4 regions of the Streptomyces sp. NPDC006552 genome follow, and region 4 is predicted to be linked to each of the others. Evidence: riboswitches for the same ligand, from Rfam matches in the RefSeq annotation. Region 4 holds a riboswitch; each other region holds the start of a gene.
What was found. Region 4 has a riboswitch for thiamine pyrophosphate ahead of ABZY33_RS04835 (cytosine permease). Riboswitches for the same ligand answer to the same signal wherever they lie in the genome.
Positions count from the first base shown of each region.

Region 1: it holds a riboswitch for thiamine pyrophosphate, as region 4 does, so the genes downstream of both, ABZY33_RS21585 (thiamine ABC transporter substrate-binding protein) here and ABZY33_RS04835 (cytosine permease) in region 4, are expected to answer to the same signal.
Region 2: it holds a riboswitch for thiamine pyrophosphate, as region 4 does, so the genes downstream of both, thiC (phosphomethylpyrimidine synthase ThiC) here and ABZY33_RS04835 (cytosine permease) in region 4, are expected to answer to the same signal.
Region 3: it holds a riboswitch for thiamine pyrophosphate, as region 4 does, so the genes downstream of both, thiO (glycine oxidase ThiO) here and ABZY33_RS04835 (cytosine permease) in region 4, are expected to answer to the same signal.

Region 1 is NZ_JBEXOS010000037.1:42,588-46,383, reverse strand. Features, by position in the region: gene ABZY33_RS21590 (iron ABC transporter permease) at 1-1,153, opposite strand, end outside; gene ABZY33_RS21585 (thiamine ABC transporter substrate-binding protein) at 1,129-2,235, opposite strand; TPP riboswitch at 2,317-2,433, opposite strand; gene rlmN (23S rRNA (adenine(2503)-C(2))-methyltransferase RlmN) at 2,458-3,564, opposite strand.
Region 2 is NZ_JBEXOS010000004.1:121,257-125,052, forward strand. Features, by position in the region: gene ABZY33_RS04090 (hypothetical protein) at 1-373, shown strand, start outside; gene thiC (phosphomethylpyrimidine synthase ThiC) at 449-2,227, opposite strand; TPP riboswitch at 2,220-2,384, opposite strand; gene ABZY33_RS04100 (YibE/F family protein) at 2,456-3,796, shown strand, end outside.
Region 3 is NZ_JBEXOS010000091.1:17,975-21,770, forward strand. Features, by position in the region: gene pknB (Stk1 family PASTA domain-containing Ser/Thr kinase) at 1-397, opposite strand, end outside; gene ABZY33_RS33235 (thiazole synthase) at 470-1,264, opposite strand; gene thiS (sulfur carrier protein ThiS) at 1,272-1,472, opposite strand; gene thiO (glycine oxidase ThiO) at 1,469-2,683, opposite strand; TPP riboswitch at 2,681-2,794, opposite strand; gene ABZY33_RS33250 (FAD-dependent oxidoreductase) at 2,956-3,796, shown strand, end outside.
Region 4 is NZ_JBEXOS010000005.1:69,601-73,396, forward strand. Features, by position in the region: gene ABZY33_RS04820 (alanine--tRNA ligase-related protein) at 1-421, shown strand, start outside; gene ABZY33_RS04825 (DUF4097 family beta strand repeat-containing protein) at 439-1,161, opposite strand; gene ABZY33_RS04830 (aspartate/glutamate racemase family protein) at 1,383-2,084, opposite strand; TPP riboswitch at 2,195-2,295, shown strand; gene ABZY33_RS04835 (cytosine permease) at 2,287-3,711, shown strand.

The sequences.
Region 1 (3,796 bases), on a different contig from region 4:
CCGCGCGGCGGGTCAGCGCCGCCGCGGCGAGGCCGCCGATGACGAGCGCGATGCCGGTGGCGGCGAGCGCGTACTCCAGGGAGTTCCCGACGGCGTCGATCGGCGGCACGAGGAAGGTCCCGCCGTCGGCGTCGCCGAGCGCCCGGTAGTAGCCGAACCCGTACCCGCCCGGTGTGTCCAGGGAGCGCTGCACGAGCACGCCGAGCGGCAGGAGGATCAGGACGGCGACGGTCGCGAGGACGCCGGCGAGGAGCGCGCGCTGGCCCGCGCCGCGCGGTCTGCGCGCCGTGTGCGCGGCGTCGACGAGCCGCAGCGCGCTCTCGCGGCGCCGCGCGCTCCAGGCGTGCACGGCCAGGATGAGCCCCACCGCGACGAACTGCACGAGCGTCAGGACGGCGGCGGTCGACAGGTCGAAGATCTGCGCGGTCTGCCGGTAGATCTCCACTTCGAGCGTGGAGTAACCGGGGCCGCCGAGGATCTGCACGACCCCGAAGGAGGTGAAGGTGAACAGGAAGACCATCAGGGCCGCCGCCGCCACGGCCGGTCCGAGGGCGGGCAGCGTCACCGTGCGCCAGGCCGCGAACCGGGAGGCGCCGAGCATCCGCGCGGCCTCCTCCTGCCGCGGATCGAGCTGCGCCCACAGCCCGCCGACGGTCCGCACGACCACGGCGTAGTTGAAGAAGACGTGCGCGAGCAGGATCGCCCACACCGTGGTGTCGAGCCGTACGCCCCACACCGCGTCGAGCAGCCCGCCCCGGCCGAGCAGCGCCAGGAACGCCGTGCCCACGACGACGGTCGGCAGGACGAACGGCACGGTGACGACGGCCCGCAGCAGCTGCTTGCCGGGAAAGTCGAGCCGGGCGAACACGTACGCGCCCGGCAGCCCGATCAGTAGCGTCAGGGCGGTCGAGGCGAGGGCCTGCCAGACCGTGAACCACAGGACGTGCCGGATGTCGGACTGCCCCAGCACGTCCACGATCCGCCCGAACTGCCAGGCGCCGCCGACGAGCAGCCCCCGCCGGACGATGGCGAGGACCGGGTAGGCGAAGAAGACGGCGAAGAACGCGACGGGCACCGCCATCAGGCCGAGCCGCGCCGCGCTCCCGCCGCGCGGCCGGACCGTGGCGGTCACTTGCGGACGAGCGAGGTCCACGACTTGACCCAGTCGTCCCGGTGGTCCGCGATCGTGCGCGGGCTCATGGTCTCGGGGTCCCCGACCCGCACCGCGTACTTGCGGTAGTCGGCGGGCGCGGAGGCGTCCTCGGTCACCGGGTCGACGAACATGTTGAGCGGCATGTCCTGCTGGAACTCCTTCGAGATCAGGAAGTCGAGCAGCGCCCGGCCGCCCTTCTCGTTCTTCGCCCCGTCGAGCAGCCCGGCGAACTCGACCTGCCGGAAGCAGGTCCCGGTGGCGACCCCGACCGGCGACGTCTTCGGCTGCGGGTCGGCGTAGATCGCCTCGGCGGGCGGCGAGGAGGCGTACGAGACGACGAGCGGACGCTCGCCGCCGGCCTTCTTGCCGCCGGCGCTGCCGCTGAACTCCTCGTTGTAGGCCTGGTCCCAGCCGTCGACGACCTGCACGCCGTTGGCGACGAGCTTCTTCCAGTACCCCTGCCAGCCGTCGCCGCCGTACTTCGCGGCGGAGCCGAGCAGGAAGCCGAGGCCGGGCGAGGAGGTGGCCGCGTTCTCGGTGACCAGCAGGTTCTTGTACGCGGGCTTGGCCAGATCGGCGAACGAGGACGGCACCGCCAGCTTGTGCCGCGCGAAGTACTCCTTGTCGTAGTTGACGCAGATGTCGCCGGTGTCGACCGGGGTGACGCGGTGCTTCGCGACGTCGAGCTGGTACTCGCTGGGCACCCGTTCCAGTCCCTTGGCCCGGTACGGGGCGAAGATCCCGTTGTCGAGCGCACGGGACAGCAAGGTGTTGTCGACACCGAAGAAGACGTCGCCCTGCGGGTTCCCCTTGGACAGGATCGCCTTGTTGACGGCCTGCCCGGCGTCGCCGTCCTCCAGCACCTTGACCTGGTAGCCGGACTTCTTCTCGAAGTCCTTCAGGACGTTCTTGGAGACGGCCCACGAGTCGTGGCTGACGAGGGTGACGGTCGCGGACTCACCGGAGGTCCCTTCGCCGGACGACCCGCAGGCGGACAGCGCGAGCATCCCGAGGACGCAGCCGACGGCGACGACCACGGACGTCGTCCTACGCGTGGTGCTGGTGGTGCTGGTGGTGCTCATTACGAATTCCTCCTGGAATGACCAGGAGAAGACGCGGCCCTGCCCGGCGACCCCTGAGGACCGCCGGGCAGGGCGCAACAGCATGAGTGATGACCGAACTTCCTACCCGGAATGACCCGGGCGAGGTTCAGAGGGTCTGCGGCCTGTCCTGCTTCGGTGCCGCACTCTCAGCGCTGTGGCGCTCCCCTGTCGGAATATGAAGATGTGGGTACGGGCCCCAGGCTACCGCTCGGTGGCGGCGAGCTGACCACACGCCCCGTCGATCTCCTGGCCACGGGTGTCGCGGATGGTGACGGGCACCCCGTGCGCGGCGATCGCGTCGACGAACGCCTTCTCGTCCTCGGGCCGCGAGGCGGTCCACTTCGAGCCGGGCGTCGGGTTGAGCGGGATGAGGTTGACGTGCACCGGCTTGCCCTTGAGCATCCGGCCGAGCCGGTCGCCGCGCCACGCCTGGTCGTTGATGTCGCGGATCAGCGCGTACTCGATGGAGAGCCGGCGCCCGGACCTGGCCGCGTACTCGAACCCGGCGTCGAGCACCTCCCGCACCTTCCACCGTGTGTTGACCGGTACGAGGGTGTCGCGCAGCTCGTCGTCGGGGGCGTGCAGCGAGATGGCGAGACGGCACTTGAAGCCCTCGTCGGCGAACCGGTTGATGGCAGGGACGAGCCCGACCGTCGACACGGTGATGCCGCGCTGCGAGAGGCCGAGCCCGTCCGGCTCGGGGTCGGTCAGCGCGCGGATGGCCTGCACGACGCGCTTGTAGTTGGCGAGCGGCTCGCCCATCCCCATGAAGACGATGTTGCTCAGCCGCGCCGGGCCGCCGGGGATCTCCCCGTCGCGCAGCGCCCGCATCCCGTCGACGATCTGGTGCACGATCTCGCCGGTCGACAGGTTCCGGTCGAGACCGGCCTGCCCGGTGGCGCAGAACGGACAGTTCATCCCGCACCCGGCCTGCGACGAGATGCACATCGTCACACGGTCCGGGTAGCGCATCAGCACGGACTCGACGAGCGTCCCGTCGAACAGCCGCCACAGGGTCTTGCGCGTGGTGTCCTGGTCGGTCGAGAGGTGCCGCACGACGGTCATCAGCTCGGGCAGCAACGCCTCCCGCAGCTTCTCGCGCGACCCGGCGGGGATGTCGGTCCACTCGGCGGGGTCGTGCGCGTACCGCGCGAAGTAGTGCTGCGACAGCTGCTTGGCGCGAAACGGCTTCTCCCCGATCGCGGCGACGGCTTCCTTCCGCTCGGCGGGCGAGAGGTCGGCGAGGTGCCGCGGCGGCTTCTTGGCTGCGCGGGGGGCGACGAAAGTGAGTTCTCCGGGCTTAGGCATGGCTGTACCAGTGTCGCAGATGGATGGGGGTGACCGTCCTCGGCATCCTGTGGTGGGGTTCAGCGGCAGCAGCGGAGCCGGCCAGGGCACGAAAAGCAACAAGACCGTTCCATGCCCCCGAAGGTCACCCCTCAACGCTCCTCAGATCTGCACCCGTCGCACCGATCATCTGTGAAGGCGGGACGCTACAGAAACCCGGGTGGACAGTGTGGACAAGTTCAGCTCGCCTACG
Region 2 (3,796 bases), on a different contig from region 4:
CACGGCCGCGGGCATCCTCGTCGCCGCGGTCTGCCTGCTCCTGACGGCCCTGCGCAACGGATCGACCTCGCTGCCGGCCCACGCCCACAGCGAGGCCGACAAGGAGCTGACGCGCGCCAGAGAAGCCTGGGGCGAAGCGTTGCTGGAGCGGGGCATCCTGCCGTTCCTGCGGGAAGCGCAGGCGGTGCCGCCGGCCGGCGGGGCGCTCGGCGGCCGGAGCGGCGGCCCCAGCCGCATGCCCCAGCTCGGCTACAACCGGCCGGGTTTCAGCAGCCCCGACGGCGGCGGCACCGCCACGGGACAGCGCGCCGGCTACTCCAGCCCGGACTTCACGAGCCCGGACTACGGCGGCCCCGAGCACCGGCCCGACTGAGCGCCGGGCCGGGCACGGGGCCGTGACCGGGCTCGGGGCGCCCGCCCCGAGCCCGCTGTCCGAGACGCAGGACGGTCAGTCGGCGAGCGGCAGATAGACGCGGTTGCCCGCTTCCGCGAACTCCTTCGACTTCTGTTCCATGCCCGCCTCGACCTCGGCCTTCGTGGAGCCGTGCTCGCGGCGGATGTCCTGCGAGATCTTCATCGAGCAGAACTTGGGACCGCACATCGAGCAGAAGTGCGCGGTCTTCGCCGGTTCGGCGGGCAGCGTCTCGTCGTGGAACTCCCGGGCCGTGTCCGGATCGAGGGCCAGATTGAACTGGTCCTCCCAGCGGAACTCGAAGCGGGCGTCGGAGAGCGCGTCGTCCCAGTCCTGCGCGCCCGGGTGCCCCTTGGCGAGGTCCGCCGCGTGCGCCGCGATCTTGTACGTGATGACGCCGGTCTTCACGTCGTCGCGGTTGGGCAGGCCCAGGTGCTCCTTGGGCGTGACGTAGCAGAGCATCGCCGTGCCCCACCAGGCGATCATCGCGGCGCCGATCCCGGACGTGATGTGGTCGTAGGCCGGAGCAACGTCCGTGGTCAGCGGGCCGAGCGTGTAGAACGGCGCCTCCTCGCAGATCTCCTGCTGGAGGTCGATGTTCTCCTTGATCTTGTGCATCGGGACGTGGCCCGGGCCCTCGATCATGGTCTGGACACCGTGCCGCTTGGCCACGGTGTTCAGCTCACCGAGCGTCCTGAGCTCGGCGAACTGCGCCTCGTCGTTGGCGTCGGCGATGGAGCCGGGGCGCAGTCCGTCACCCAGGGAGTACGTGACGTCGTACGCCGCGAGGATGTCGCACAGCTCCTCGAAGTGCTCGTAGAGGAAGCTCTCCTTGTGGTGGGCCAGGCACCACGCGGCCATGATCGAACCGCCGCGCGAGACGATGCCGGTCTTGCGGTTGGCGGTCAGCGGGACGTACGGCAGCCGCACGCCGGCGTGGACCGTCATGTAGTCCACCCCCTGCTCGGCCTGTTCGACGACCGTGTCCTTATAGATCTCCCAGGTCAGCTCCTCGGCCTTGCCGTCGACCTTCTCCAGGGCCTGGTAGAGCGGCACGGTGCCGATGGGGACGGGGGAGTTGCGCAGCACCCACTCGCGCGTGGTGTGGATGTTGCGGCCGGTGGAGAGGTCCATGACGGTGTCGGCGCCCCAGCGGGTCGCCCACGTCATCTTCTCCACCTCCTCCTCGATGGACGAGGTGACGGCGGAGTTGCCGATGTTGGCGTTGACCTTCACCAGGAACCGCTTGCCGATGATCATCGGCTCGATCTCCGGGTGGTTCACATTGGCGGGCAGGACCGCGCGCCCCGCCGCGATCTCCTCGCGGACGACCTCCGGCGCGACGTTCTCCCGGAGGGCCACGTACTCCATCTCCGGGGTGATCTCGCCTCGCCGGGCGTACGCGAGCTGGGTCACGGGCTCGCCGGTCCGGCCGCGGCGCGGCTGGCGCGGCCGGCCGGGGAAGACCGCGTCGAGGTTGCGCAGCCCGCCGCGCGGCGACGTGTGCTTGATGCCGTCGTCCTCCGGACGGGCGGGCCGGCCCGCGTACTCCTCGGTGTCGCCGCGGGCGATGATCCAGTTCTCTCGGAGGGGGGCGAGCCCCCGGCGGACGTCGGTGTCGACGGTCGGATCGGTGTACGGGCCGGAGGTGTCGTACAGCGTGACGGCCTGGCCGTTGGTGAGGTGCACCTGGCGGACCGGCACGTTGAGGTCGGGGCGCGAACCCCGGATGTACCCCTTGTGCCAGCCGATGGACTTCCCGGCCTCCGGCTGTGAGCCGCTGGAGACAGGCGTGCGTGCGTCCGTTGTGGTCATGAGACCTACTCCCTACGCCGGCATTACCCGGTAACAGGTTCGGCGGTCGACGCAGCGATGTTCGTCGGCGGCGCTCCACGCTGTTTCACGTGAAACACGCCGGGACGAAGGTCAGCGCCCTCTCAGCCCGGTGCTCCGAGCTCCCGCGTGTGCAAAGGTGCCTCCACGCTAGCGTCCCTTCGGACGCGTTGAACAGAGGGCCCCTGTCGTTCTTGCGATGATCGGGCGGTGACCACCACCCAGCAGCCCCCGCCTCCGCCGCCCCAACCCCCGCACGGGCCAGGCCCGTCGGGCCCTGGCGGCGGTGGCCACGGACACGGTCATTCGCACAGCCACGGCCCGGCCGCGCCCGTCTCCCAGCACCTGCGCAAGGTCATCGCGGCCGTCCTCGTGCCGTTCTCCGTCGCGGTCGTCGTCGGTCTGGTGGTCCTGTGGCCCGGTGGCGCCCCGGCACACGAGCGCACGGGGGTCGGCTTCGACCGGCAGACACAGCAGGCCACGGTCTCCACGGTCGAGAAGGTCGACTGCAAGTCCGTGAACGCCTCGGGGGAGACCCCGACCGGCGACACCTCCACGGCTGAGGGCTCGTCGGCGCAGCAGCAGGCCACCGGCACGTGTGGGAAGGCGTCCATCCGGATCGACACCGGCAAGGACAAGGGACGCACGTTCACCGAGGTCGTCCAGCCGGACTCGCCACGCCAACTGCGTGCGGGCCAGCGGGTGATCGTGGCCTACGCGCCGGATGCACCGGAGAACCTGCAGTACTCGGTCACCGATGTGAACCGTAAGTTCCCGATGGCGCTGCTGGCCGGAATCTTCGCCGTCGTGGTGGTCGTCGTGGGCCGGCTGCGCGGTGTCATGGCTCTGGTCGCGCTGGCGGTGAGCTTTCTGGTCCTGACGCTGTTCATCCTCCCGGCGATCCTCCAGGGGTCGAACCCGCTGGTGGTGGCGGTCGTCGGGGCGAGCGCCATCATGCTGATCGCGCTCTACCTGTGCCACGGACTGACGGCCCGGACCTCGGTCGCCGTCCTCGGCACTCTCGTATCGCTGCTGCTCATCGGCCTGTTGGGCTCGCTGTTCATCGGCTGGGCGGCGCTGACCGGCAACACGGACGACAACACCGGTCTGATCCACGGCCTGTACCCGCACATCGACATGAGTGGTCTGCTGCTCGCCGGCGTCATCATCGGCTCGCTCGGTGTCCTGGACGATGTGACGGTGACCCAGACGTCCGCGGTGTGGGAGCTGCACGAGGCCAACCCCGCGATGGGCTGGCGCGGGCTGTACCGGGCGGGCATCCGGATCGGCCGCGACCACATCGCGTCCGTCGTCAACACGCTGGTGCTCGCGTACGCGGGCGCGGCGCTGCCGCTGCTGCTGCTCTTCTCGATCGCGCAGAGCAGTGTGGTCGAGGTCGCCAACAGCGAGCTGGTGGCCGAGGAGATCGTGCGCACGCTGGTCGGTTCGATCGGCCTGGTGGCCGCGGTTCCGGTGACCACCGCGCTGGCCGCGCTGGTGGTCGCCGCCGACCGGCCGGAGACCCGGGGGCGTGCGGTGGCGGCCGCGGCC
Region 3 (3,796 bases), on a different contig from region 4:
GCGCCGCCCCGAGCGCGGCGAGCACCGGCTCCAGGATGTCGAGCGCGGCGCGGGGCCGCAGGGCGCCGCGGTCGCGCAGGACGTCGCGGAGCGTGCAGCCCGCGACGTACTCCATCGCCAGATAGACGTACGCGCCGTCGGCGCCCTGGTCGAAGACCCCCACCACGTTCGGGTGCGCGAGGCGGGCCACCGACTTGGCCTCGCGGATGAACCGCTCGACGAACGCCACGTCCGTCGCCAGCGAAGGATGCATCACCTTGAGCGCGAGCACGCGGTCGAGGCGGGTGTCCACGGCCCGGTAGACCGTGGCCATCCCGCCGACCGCGATCCGTGCGTCGACGCGGTACCGGCCGTCGAGCACGTGCCCGAGCAACGGGTCCTGAAGGGTCGTGTCCACGCAGGTGAGTCTACGAGGAGGGACCGACAGGGCCCCGGCCCGCATCCGGACTGCAGCAGAGCTGTGACCCGGTCAGAAGGCGGGGCGCTCGGGATCGAGGTGCGCCCGGCCCTCGGTGGGCGAGGAGGCCTGCGCGAAGTGCCGCTTGGGGATGCGCCCCGCGCGGAACGCCAGCCGGCCCGCCTCCACCGCGTGCCGCATGCCCTCGGCCATCAGCACCGGCTCCTGCGCCCGCGTCACCGCCGAGGCGAGCATCACCCCCGCACACCCCAGCTCCATGGCGAACGCCACGTCCGAGGCGGTGCCCGCTCCGGCGTCCAGGATCACCGGCACGCGCGCGCGCTCGGTGATCAGCTGGAAATTGTGCGGATTGCGGATGCCGAGTCCGGAACCGATGGGCGAGCCGAGCGGCATCACCGCCGCGCACCCCACGTCCTCCAGCTTGCGGGCCAGGACCGGATCGTCGCTGGTGTAGGGCAGGACCGTGAACCCGTCGTCGACGAGGGTCTCGGCGGCGTCCAGGGTCTCGACCGGGTCCGGCAGCAGCGTGCGTTCGTCGGCGATGACCTCCAGCTTCACCAGGCTGGTGCCGAGCGCCTCCCGCGCGAGGCGGGCGGTGAGGACCGCCTCGCCCGCGGTGAAGCAGCCCGCCGTGTTGGGCAGGACCTGGATGTCGAGTCTCTCCAGGACCGACAGGACCGAGCCGTGCACCGAGGCGTTCACGCGGCGCATCGCCACGGTGGTGAGTTCGGTGCCGGAAGCGGCCAGGGAGCGTTCCAGGATGTCGAGGCTCGGGGCGCCTCCCGTGCCCATGATCAGGCGCGAGGAGTAGGTGGTGCCCCCGAGGACGAAAGCGTCGTCGGCCATGGACGAGTCAGCCTCCTTGTACGGCGGTGAGTACTTCGACGCGGTCCCCGTCACGGAGCGCCGTCGCGGCCCACTGGGCGCGCGGGACGACGGTCTCGTTCAGGGCGGCGGCGACGCCGGAGTGCGCTGCGGTGAGGGTGGTGACGAGGGCTTCGAGGGTGAGACCGGCGGCCACCGCGCGCGGCTCGCCGTTGAGCAAGACGTTCATACGGGCTGCTCCAGAGAGGCGTCACTGAGGTCACCGGGGACCCGGCCGCAGAACCGGCCGGGCGTGAACGCCGCGGCCTCCTCCGGGAGTTCACCGGTGGCCAGGACCTGCGCCATGACGTCCCCGGTGACCGGGGTGAGCAGGACGCCGTTGCGGTGGTGGCCGGTGGCCAGGAGGAGGCCGGGCAGGGCGGTCGGGCCGAGCAGCGGGGCGTTGTCCGGCGAACCGGGGCGCAGACCCGCGCAGGTCTCGGTCAGCGGCAGTTCCGTGATGCCGGGGACGAGTTCGTGGGCGTCCCGCAGCAGCTCGTAGACGCCGCCCGCGGTGACCGTGGTGTCCCAGCCCAGTTCCTCGCTGGTGGCGCCCACGACGAGTTCACCGTTGACGCGCGGCACCAGGTACAGGTGGCTGCCGCGGACGACCGCGCGGACCGTGCGGCTGAGGAACGGCGCGTACCCCGGAGGCACCGTGAGGCGCAGGACCTGGCCCTTGACCGGGCGGACCGGCGGCACCACCTCGTCCGGGACGCCCGCGAGCCGCCCGCTGTGGCTGCCCGCCGCGAGCACGATCTGGTCGGCCGCGAGCAGGGCGGCGCCCGGCGCGGAGCCGCCGTCACCGGAGAGGACCACCCCGCACGCCCGGTCCCGGACCACATGGAGCCGCTCGGCCCACCGCCGGTGGAACGTGACGCCCGCGCGCTCGCAGGCCGTCACGAGGGCGCTCGCGAGCCTTCTCGGGTCGATCTGGTGGTCCCCGTCGACCCGCAGGCCCCCGCGCACGCCCGGCGCGAGCATCGGCTCCAGGCGGCGGCAGTCACGGCCCGACAGCCACTCGGACTCCAGCCCCGACTTCTGTTGCAGAGCGTGCAGTTCACGCAGGTGCGCCCGGTCGTCCGCGTCCAGCGCGACCGCCAGCGTGCCGCACGCGCGGTAGCCGAGGTCCTGGCCGGACGCCTCGGACAGCTCGGCGGCGAACTGCGGATAGCGGCGCGCGGAGGCGACATTGAGGCCGAGCAACGTCTGCTCGCCGTAATGGAGTTCGGTGACGGCGGCCAGCATGCCGGCCGCCACCTGGGCGGCCCCGCCGCCCGGCGCGGGGTCCACGACCGCGACCGACAGACCGCGCTGCGCGGACCGCCAGGCGGTGACCAGACCGATGATGCCGCCCCCGACGACCAGGACGTCGGTGGCTTCGGACGGAGTACGCGGCATGGGCGTCCAGCCCCTCCCTTCGCCGGCATGACCCGGATCAGGTTCGTACGGTCGGAGGCCGCTCCAGCCTCCCTCTCAGCCCGCTGCGTACGGGCTCCCGCGAGTGCTTTACGCCGTCACCCTAACTCCTGCCGGCGAGCCGCAGTAAGTACGGTCGCCCGTCCTGCTCCGCCCCCGCGCCCGCTAAACCGGTGACACGTGTGCAGGACGTCACGGCACGGGAGTGGTCCGCATCGCTGACCGACGCAAGATCAGGTGCCTAAGGTGACCCGGTGAGCGAGCAGCGGAGCGGCAACGGGACAGCGCGGGACCAGCGGCACGTCGTCATCGTCGGCGCGGGGATGGCCGGCGTGCAGACGGCGGTGGCCCTGCGCGAACAGGGCTTCGCCGGCGCCGTCACGCTGCTCGGCGCCGAACCCCACCGCCCCTACGACCGGCCGCCGCTGTCCAAGGCCGTCCTGCTGGGCAAGGCGGACGGCTCGGCCTTCGACGTGGACTTCGAGGCGCTCGGCGTCACCCTGGAGCTGGGCCGCGAGGTCACCGGGGTGCGGACCGGCGACCACGAGCTGGACACGGCCGCGGGCCCGGTCGGCTACGACGTCCTGGTCGTCGCCACCGGCGCCGAACCGGTCCGGCTGCCCGGCACCGGCTCCGACCCGGCCGTGCACGTGCTGCGCACACTCGACGACGCCGCGCGGCTGCGCCCGGTCCTCGCCGGGCAGCACGACGTGGTGGTCGTGGGCGCCGGGTGGATCGGCGCCGAGTTCGCCACCGCGGCCCGCGAGGCCGGCTGCCGCGTCACCGTCGTCGAGGCGGCCGGGCGCCCGCTGGCCGAGGCGCTGCCCGCCGAGATCGCGGCCCCCATGGCGGCCTGGTACGCGGACGCGGGAGCCGAACTGCGCACCCACGCGCGCGTGCGCGCCGTCGAGCCGGGCGCCGTGGTCCTGGAGGACGGGACGCGGCTGCCCGCCGGGGCCGTCGTCGTCGGCATCGGCGCCCGCCCGGCCACCGGCTGGCTGACCGGCTCCGGCATCGAGCTGGGCGCCCACCGCGAAGTCCTGGCCGACGCGCACCTGCGCACCTCCCGGCCCGACGTGTACGCGGTGGGGGACT
Region 4 (3,796 bases):
CTGGCACCTCGACGAGCCGTCCTCCCGCCTCGTCTGCGACCATCTGCGCTCGGCCATGGTGGTCGTCGGGGACGGGGTGCGCCCCGGCAACACCGGCCGCGGGTACGTGCTGCGCCGGCTGGTGCGCCGTGTCCTCACCGTGCTGTGGCGCGACGATCCCACGCGGCGACTGGGGGACCTGCCGGGCGATTTGTACGGGCACACGCGCGACCACTTCGGGCAGCCGACGGACCCCGACGACGTGCGCCGGGTCCTGCTCGACGAGGAGCGCCGCTTCCGCCGTCTCCTCGAACGCGGCCGGCAGGTGCTCGCCCGTCCCCGCTTCCGGGGCCCGCTCGGCGAGGAGGAGCTGCACTACCTGCACGACACGCACGGGCTGCCCCGGGACCTGGTGCTGAGCCTGCGGCCGCAGGACTCGTAGGGCGGGCCGGGGCGGGGTCAGTCGCGGGCGGCCCGGACGTCGCCGTTGACCGTGGTGAGGGTCATGGTGCGGTCGGGCCGGGCGCCCTCGGTGGGTACCGCGGGGGCGGGGCGGCCGTTGTCGGTCGTGGCCCGCACCCGGTAGGCGGGGGAGCCGTGCGGGACGGTGACGTCCACGGAGCCGTTGACGGTCCGGCCCGAGACCTGACGCGGGGCGGTGGCGCAGTCGAGCGTGACGTCGCCGTTGACCGTCCGGGCGTACAGGCCGCCGGCGCGGAGCGTGGTGGCCCGCACGGAGCCGTTGCGCGTCGTGAGCCGCAGCGCCGCGTCCTTCGTGCCCGAACCGGCCACCGTCACATCGCCGTTGACGGTGGTGAGGTCCAGGGCGCCGGTGACTCCGGCGGCGTCGATGCCGGCGTTGCGGGCGGTGACGGTCACCGCGGTGTCGGCGGGCACGTCGATCTCCGGCATGCGCGGGCACGGCCGGCCGTGCCCGCGGCACGACAGATCGAGCACCTGGGTGCGGCCCTGGCGGGACCAGTGGTGGGCCACGGCCGGATCGACGCCCACCCGGTCACCGTCCGTCGGCCGCAGGCGCACACCGTTGTCCGTGGTGACCGTCAGCCGCAGACCCGAGACGGCCGGCGCGACGCCCTCGGCCGGGGACCGGGGCCGCTCGCCGCCTCCTGCGCACCCGGCCAGAAGAGGAAGCACGGCGAACCCGACGGCTCCGGCGGCCAAGCGCCGGGAGGATGACTTCATCGCAGCCTTCATCCCGACCAACTGCCCCGAACGGCGCCTTGCTCACCCGTAGAGCGGGCGCAGGCGCCCCGCTCTCCGCCCATAAGTGCGGAGAGCGGGGCGGCGGGCTCACTGCCGAACCCTCCCGGGAGGGACTCGGATCGGGACCGCCGTCGCACGGACTCCCCTCAACCGGGAGGTCCAAACGTGGAGACGGCGGTTCAAGGAGTACCGTCGCCCAGCGCTTCGCGCACCGCCGCCTGCGCGTGCAGCCGCGCCGTGGGGAAGACGGGGACGGGGCTGTCCTGCGCCCCGATCAGCAACTCGATCTCGGTGCAGCCCAGGACGATCCCTTGGGCACCGGACGCGACCAGCCCGGCGATGACCTCCTGGTACGCGGTGCGCGACGCGTCACGGACCACGCCGAGGCACAACTCCTCGTAGATCACCCGGTGGACGAGGGCCCGCCCGGCCTCGTCGGGGACGAGCACGTCGAGGCCCGCCTGTGCGAGCCGGCCCCGGTAGAAGTCCTGCTCCATGGTGAACGCGGTGCCGAGCAGACCCACCCGCTCCAGCCCCGCCGCTCGCACGGCGCCCGCAGTCGCGTCGGCCAGGTGGAGCAGGGGGACGGCCGTGGCGGCCTGCACCTGGTCGGCGACCTTGTGCATCGTGTTCGTGCACAGGAGCAACAGCTCCGCACCGGCCGCTTCGAGGCGCCGGGCGGCCTCGGCGAGGATCCGGCCCGCGGCCTCCCAGTCCCCCACGACCTGCAATCGCTCGATCTCCGCGAAGTCCACGGAGTACAGCACGCACGGAGCGGAGTGCAGCCCGCCGAGCCGCTCGCGCGTCAGCTCGTTCAGCAGCCGGTAGTACTCCGCCGTCGACTCCCAGCTCATGCCGCCGATCAGCCCGATGGTCCTCATACGCATAAGCGGACTCTACGCGTGCCGGGCAGGGTATAAGCAAGCCTTATCGCAGCGGTCGGGGGCGGCTACGGTGCCCACCCGGGCAGCGGTTAGTCTTCGCAGCGGTACTGCCCGACACGGGGTGCCCCGCGACCGCGACGGGGCTGAGATCACACCCGTAGAACCTGAACCAGTTAGCACTGGCGGAGGGATGTCAGCGATGTCGATGCCGCACGCTTCCACGGAACCGCATGCCGCCCCGCGGCCGGGCGCGACCGCCTTCGACGGGCGGATGCCCGCCGCGCCGGGGGACTGGCGCCCGGAATCGCGCGGCATCGCCCCGGTCCCCGGGAGCCACCGGTACGGTGGCGCCGGACGGCTGTTCACCGTGTGGTTCGCCCCGAACCTGACCATGAGCGGCGTCTTCACCGGCACCGTCGGCATCGCCCTGGGCCTGGACTTCGCCACCGCGCTGGCGGCCGTCGTCCTGGGCACCGTGCTCGGAGCCGTGCCCACCGCCTATCTCGGCACCTGGGGCAGCCGCACCGGCGCGGGTCAACTGCCGCTGGCCCGGCTGGCGTTCGGCCGGGCGGTCGTCGTGCCGGGCACGCTCCAGTGGCTGTCCTCCATCGCCTGGGACGCGCTCATCGGACTGTTCGGCGGGGACGCGCTCGCCCGGCTGTGCGGCTGGCCGTTCTGGCTGGGGGCCCTCGTGATGATGGCCGCCCAGGGGGCGTTCGGCGCGCTGGGTTATGAGGCGATCCACCGCCTCCAGAAGTGGATGACGGCCGTCCTCGCGGTCGCCTTCTGCGCCCTGGCCCTGCGCCTGGCCCATGCGGGCGTCACCCCCGCCGGCCACGGGAGCGCCCACGGGGCCGACCGGCTCGGTGCGTTCGCCCTGACCACCACCATCGCGCTGAGCCTCACGCTCTCCTGGGCCCCCTACGCCAGCGACTTCAGCCGCTACCTGCCCCGGGCCACCTCCGCCTCCCGCATGTTCTGGTGCACGCTCGCCGGTGTCGTCGTGTCGTTCACCGCGGTGCAGGCCCTCGGACTGTGGGGCGCGTCCGTCTTCACCGACCAGACCGCGCAGGGCGTCGACACGCTGCTGGGCGGGGGAGTGGTCGGCTCGGTCGGGCTCCTGGCCGTGGCGCTGGCCGCGCTGTGCAGCAACGCGATGAACGACTACAGCGGCTCCCTCGCCCTCCAGGTGATCGGCGTCCGCCTGCCGCGCCCCCTCGCCGCCGCGCTCGCCGCTCTCCTCGGCTTCCCGCTGGTGCTGTGGATGCACGCCGCGGACACCGCCGCCCGCTTCCAGAACGTGCTCCTGTTCGTGGGGTACTGGATCCCCGGCTTCGTCGCGGTCGTCCTCGTCGACTGGCGGGCCCGCGCCCGCGCGCGCGGGGGCGCCGCCGTGGACCTCGCGGCGGAGGAGGCCCGGCGGCAGCCGGTCCTGCCCGCGCTGGTGGCGTTCCTGGCCGCGTTCGCCGCCACGGTGCCGTTCATGGACACGAGCCTCTACGTCGGCCCCGTGGCACAGGCGCTGCACGGCGCGGACCTCGGCTACTACGTCGCCTTCGTCACCGCGCTCGCCGTTTACGTGCCGTTCGGGCTGCGGGAGAGCGGCAGTACCGGCAGGGGCTGACAGGTGCGGCGCCCACCTGCGGTTTTTGCGTACGGCGCCGCCGGAACCGGAACCTTCTTGCGTTATGCGCAAGACCTTATGCGCC